Robiginitalea biformata HTCC2501: one gene and its partner. The protein of the gene in region 2 interacts with the protein of the main gene of each other region in a pairwise test. Links are inferred from orthologs where the notes say so. Each region holds a gene or a part of one and is shown on either strand. Other genes may lie near its edges.

Region 1 (2,836 bases), 370 kb from region 2 along the record:
TTTGCTGGTGGTCCTGCTGGCCCTCGGGCCTATTGCCTCCCAGATCCCGGCAGCCGTCCTGGCGGGGATTCTGATTACCGTAGGGATTGCCGTGATGGACTACAAGGGCCTCCGCGCCATCCCCAGCCTGCCCAAGGATATTACCCTGGGGCCCGTCAAGCTGAGTTCCGAGGTAATTGTCATGCTGGTGGTACTCGTGTTGTCCACCTTCTGGAACCTCGTCTACGCGGTGGGTATCGGCCTGGTGATCGCCTCCCTGATGTTCATGAAAAAAATCGGCGACCTGACGGCCCAGCGGTCGGACGTGAAATCCCTCAACGATGAAAAGGCCTGGCCGGACGAGGGCAACTTCCCCGCAAAACTCCGGGAAGAGGTGTTTATCAAGCATATCAAGGGGCCGTTGTTCTTCGGGACCACCAGCGATTTCCAGAGCCTGGCCGACCAGATACCCCCCACAGCCCAGGCGGTGATCCTCCGCCTCGGGAGGATGCAATACATGGACCAGTCCGGCCTCTACGCCATGGAAGACGTGCTGCAGGAATTGCAGAGAAAGCAGGTCATCCCCCTGTTCGTGGACATCCAGGATCAGCCGCGGTATATGATGTCGCGAATCGACATCATCCCGGACCTCGTGCCGGAGGAGCATATTTTTGAATCCTTCAGGGCCTGTGTGGCCTGGGTGCGGGAGAATATCCCGGATACCGTTTGATCGGGTATCCGCCCGGGGCGTTTTGAAGGGTGAAATGCCTTTCCGGTTGCCGGAATTGTTTACCTTTGTCCCTGCTTTAAAACCCTGGACGCTTGCCGCGTCCGTGCATCGAGCAGCATGATCGACCAACTGAAAGAACATCTGGAAACAGTACGGGAATTCCAGGCGGACACCCCGGAAGCCATCGAAGCGTTTCGCATCAAATACCTCGGCAAAAAGGGGTTGCTAACCGCTTTTTTTGCGGAACTGAAAAACGTGCCTGCGTCCGAAAAGCGGGAATTCGGCCAAACCGTAAACCAGCTGAAAAATGCAGCTGCGGAAAAGGTGGACGCCCTGCGGGAGGCCCTGGAAGCCGGGAAGCAAGCCGAAACGCGCTACGGCGACCTCACCCGCCCCGGGAAGCCCCTGGAAGTGGGCTCCAGGCACCCGATTTCACAGGTGAAATACCGGATTATCGATATCTTTTCCCAGATTGGGTTTACCGTGTCGGAAGGCCCGGAAATCGAAGACGACTGGCACAACTTCACCGCCCTGAACCTGCCGGAATACCACCCGGCCCGGGATATGCAGGACACCTTTTTTATCCAGACCGACCCGGACATCCTACTGCGGACACACACCTCGTCGGTTCAGGTGCGCTACATGGAAAACAACAAACCGCCCATTCGGACCATTTCGCCCGGCCGGGTTTACCGAAACGAGGCCATTTCTGCGCGTTCGCATTGCTTTTTTCACCAGGTTGAAGGCCTGTATATCGACAAGGGGGTTTCCTTTGCAGACCTGAAGCAGACCCTCCGCTATTTTACCACCGCCCTCTTCGGCAAATCCAAAATCCGCCTGCGTCCCTCCTATTTCCCGTTTACCGAACCCAGTGCGGAAGTAGATGTGTACTGGGGGCTTGAAACCGAGACGGACTACCGGATGACCAAAGGCACCGGATGGCTGGAAATCATGGGCTGCGGGATGGTAGACCCGAACGTACTGGAGAACTGCGGCATCGATTCCAAGACGTATTCCGGGTTTGCGTTCGGCATGGGTATCGACCGCATTGCGCTCCTGCTCCACCAGATCCCGGATATCCGCCTGCTCAGCGAAAACGATGTCCGCTTCCTGCGCCAGTTCCGGAGCCTGCGCTGATCAGCGAAGGGGGAATCCTTTAGCCGCCCACCAGGGGTGGATTTCAATTTCGAGCCGGCCGGCGCGGACAGCCGGATCCAATCGGGCCAGGGAATCCGCCATTTCCAGGGTTGGCACGTTGTAGATGGTCACGCCCCGGATGTCCCCGTCATCCCCGAATGGCCCGGAAATATCCGCGTATCCCAATTCGTACATACGCCCCAGATGGGCCAGGTGCAACTGCTGCAGGCTGTCTGCCTCCTCCTGGCTCTGCGAACGGGAACCGCCCCGTTTCAGGAAGGCCATGAAATACTGCTGCATCAGTACGGTATCCCCGGTTTTCTCATCGACGTAATCAAATACCTGGTACCCTTCGGAAACCAGGTTTTCCCGCAGTTCCCCGAAGCTTTTTTCCCTACTCGTCCCCGCAGCGGGTTCCCCGGACGGCGATTCCGGTAATCCGGGCGAATCCGCAGGCGTGTTGCGGGATTGTTCGCCGCAGGCGCTCAGTGCTATGGCCAGTATGAAGATGCCGGCTCCGTATATCAATCGTTCCATGTGCTATAGGGTTTGATGCTTAATTGCGAATTGTAATAAGCCGGATTGCCGGTTACCTCCTTCCCAAGCCATTCGGGCCTGGAAAAATCTTCATCGGCACGTGCGAGTTCCACCTCTGCCAGGACCAGGCCGGCGTTTGCATCCCGGAATTCATCCACTTCAAACACGTGGCGCCCGGAGGGCACCTCGTACCGGGTTTTGCGGATCGGGGTATCCGTGCACAGTGCCAGCAGCGATTCGGCATCCCCGGGAGGAATCTCGTATTCCCATTCCTGGCGGGTAGTCCCCGCCTGCGTGGTCAGGCCCTTGATGGTAATCCAGGCCTTTTCGCCGGAGCGCCTCACCCGGATGGTCCGCTCAGGATCCGTGCTTAAGAACCCCTGTACCATTTCCCTGCGTGAGGTGGCGTGGTCCCTGTACGCCCCGGATACCACCAGGAATTTTCGTTCAATC
Region 2 (2,902 bases):
GCCCAGGCGGTATGCGAGGAGTTTAATCTGGATAGTACCACCGTGGCCCTGAGCGGCGGGGAGGACTATGAGTTGCTTTTTACGATCCGGCAGGAGGACTTCCCGAAAATCAAAGGGAACCCATCCCTCACCGTAATCGGCCATATGGCCGAAAAGGAGGCCGGGGCACAACTGGTTACGCGCGCGGGCGAGCAGATAGACCTGACGGCGCGGGGTTGGAATGCGTTTGGCAGTGCCGGCGAATAATCAGGCAACCTGGTGCTGCGGGTGAGAATGGGAAGCGTGGCGCTTCTGGTAGATGTGTTCCAGGGTCCGGTTGATTTCGCGCAGTTCGGGGGTCAGCGTTGAAAGGTTCCCGCTGACGTCCGTGGTTACCTGTTTGCCGCAGTGCAGGCAGCTGTATTCCTTGATGTGTGAGGTTACCTTTTTGGAAACCGAGAAGTGGTGTCCGAAGATGGAGCAGAAGAGCTTCTTCATGGCGTAGGTTTTTGGTTAGGGCTGTCGCTCCCGATTTGGGCGGTGTAAAGCGGCAACCGAATTGATTTCCGATTCCCTTCATTTCCCTATAGTGCACTCTTGTAGCTGTTCCTTCAAAGACAACGACGGCAAATGCCGATTTATTGAGCGCTGCCGGTGAATTTTATTTATTTTCGACGAATCACCGCTGCCACCTGTCAAAACGCCGCCTGGCGCAGCCCTGATTCAACCCATGAGCCGAAAATCCATCATCATCCTCGGGCTCGCCCTGTTTTCCCTGTTTTTCGGGGCGGGCAACCTGATCCTCCCCCCACAGATGGGATGGCGGGCCGGGCCGCTCTGGTGGCTCGTCTGCCTGGGCTTTTGCGTGTCGGCCGTATTGATCCCGATGCTCGGGATCCTCGCACACTCCCGGTTGCAGGGCAGCATGTTCGACTTTGCCAAAAAAGTCTCCCCGGGGTTCAGCGCCGTCTACTGTTTCCTGATCTATGCCATTTCGCTCGCCCTGCCTTCTCCCCGGACGGCATCGGTAACCCATGAAATGGCCGTGGCGCCCTATCTTGGGAGCCCGCCCTGGCTCACCAGCCTGGTGTATTTCGCCCTCGTGTTTTTCCTGGTGATGAACCGTTCAAAACTGGGCAGCCTTATCGGCAAATACCTCACCCCGGTGATCCTGCTGGTCCTGGTCCTCCTGATCGGCAGCATCCTGTTCTGGCCGCCGGATGTCATGACGGCCCGTACCCTGTCGGCACCATTTACGGCGGGTTTGCAGGAAGGGTACCAGACCTTTGACGCCATCGGCGCTGTGGTTTGCGGCGGGGTGATTCTCGTTTCCCTCCGGCTGGAAAACCCCGGCCTGGATTTCGGGCAGCGGTTCCGGGCGATTGCGCTCGCCGGGCTGTTTGCGGGAATGTGCCTGTTGTTGCTCTATACGGGCCTGATGTACAGTGGGGCTGCCATGACCGGGTGGGTCCCGGAGGAGGTAACCCGTACCCGGCTGCTCCGGGAGGTGACGGAATATGCCCTTGGGGCGCGGAGCCAGGCGTTGCTGAGCCTGCTGATTGGCCTGGCCTGTTTTACAACGGCCGTCGGCGTGGTCACCGGCGCTTCGGACTACGCGCGATCCCGTTTCGGGGATTCGCCCCGGGCCTATACCCTGACGGCCCTTGCCGGGTGTGCGACAGGGGTGCTTTTTGGCCAACTCCCCGTAGCTTATATTATCTCGGTGGCCCTCCCGGCCCTGTTGTTTATCTACCCGCTGACCATTGTGCTGATCGGGCTGAATGCGATGCCGGCCCGGTATACGCCCCCCCGGCTGTTCCGGGCGGTGGTTGCCGTTACCTTGTTGTTCAGCATCCCGGATTTTGTGGAAAGCCTCTGGCCGGGGGCCATTCCGGAAGGTGCCGTGAGCTGGATCCCGCTGCGGTCGTTTGGCCTTCCCTGGTTGCTGCCGGCAGTATGCGTTTTCCTGGCGGGCAGGTTCTTGCAGCGGCGGATTTGACCGGATGGGCCGGATGGCGTAAGTTTACCGGGAGAAACTCCTGGCAATGGCCGACTATTACAACTATATCAAATCCCTCCACCTGATCTTTGTGGTGACCTGGTTTGCCGGGCTTTTCTACATGCCCCGGCTGTTTATCTACCATATTGAAGCCCTCGAAAAACCCGAGACGGAAGCCCGGGTACTGGGCAACCAGTTCCGGGTGATGGAACGCCGGCTCTGGCAGATCATTACCTGGCCGTCGGCCGTGCTCTGCATCGCCTCTGCCCTGGTGCTGCTCTGGATCATGCCCGGATGGCTCTCCCAGCCCTGGATGCACGTGAAGCTCGGGTTTGTGGTATTGCTGATCATATACCACCTGGTGATGCACCGCATGTACCTGCGCTTCCAGCGCGGGCAGATTTCCTACACCTCCCGATTTATGCGGATCTGGAACGAGGGGGCCACGCTCATCTTGTTTGCGGTGGTTTTCCTGGCCGTACTCAAGAACAGTATCGACTGGATGTTCGGCCTGGCAGGCCTATTGGCGTTGGCGGTGCTGCTGATGCTCGGCATCCGGCTTTACAGGCGCCTCAGGGAGCGGTCCGGCAAGCCCGATTGACCATTTGGGAAGCCCCCGATAAACCTGCTTTTGGTCCGATTATTGCTATCTTAGCGGAAACCCGATCGCCTTGTTCAAAAAGATGTCTTTACGGTCCCGGATCTTCGTATCGATGATCCTCCTGGTCCTGATCGCGTCCGTGTTGATTGCCGGGGTCACCGTCTACCAGTACAGGGAACAGGCACAGGATTACCACCAGGACCGCCTGGAGCGGAAGGAGGAGCAAATCAAGCAGGCCATTACCTTTGCCCTGCAGCGCACTACCTACCCGGTCACTACCGAAAACCTCGGGTTGATATTCAAGGACGAGATCTACCGGATCG

The links.
Region 1: the proteins of RB2501_RS02550 (region 2) and pheS interact in binary tests that used the Escherichia coli proteins (3 or more experiments, as listed by UniProt). The link is inferred for Robiginitalea biformata HTCC2501 from one-to-one orthologs.

The regions. Positions count from the first base shown.
Region 1 is NC_013222.1:938,084-940,919, reverse strand. Bases 60-2,836 are described here. They hold pheS (phenylalanine--tRNA ligase subunit alpha), read left to right. Parts: upstream 60-826; coding sequence 827-1,846; downstream 1,847-2,836. Other genes in these bases: RB2501_RS04165 (CYTH domain-containing protein), read right to left, coding at 2,371-2,836; RB2501_RS04170 (YciI family protein), read right to left, coding at 1,847-2,383; RB2501_RS04180 (SulP family inorganic anion transporter), read left to right, coding at 60-709. Outside these bases: more of RB2501_RS04180, read left to right, coding at 1-59.
Region 2 is NC_013222.1:567,703-570,604, reverse strand. Bases 1-2,843 are described here. They hold RB2501_RS02550 (branched-chain amino acid transport system II carrier protein), read left to right. Parts: upstream 1-709; coding sequence 710-1,978; downstream 1,979-2,843. Other genes in these bases: RB2501_RS02540 (sensor histidine kinase), read left to right, coding at 2,692-2,843; RB2501_RS02545 (CopD family protein), read left to right, coding at 2,025-2,579; RB2501_RS02555 (hypothetical protein), read right to left, coding at 247-477; thiL (thiamine-phosphate kinase), read left to right, coding at 1-246. Also shown: more of RB2501_RS02540, read left to right, coding at 2,844-2,902. UniProt on the Escherichia coli protein: Liv-II branched chain amino acid transport system, which transports leucine, valine and isoleucine. Also acts as a low-affinity threonine transporter.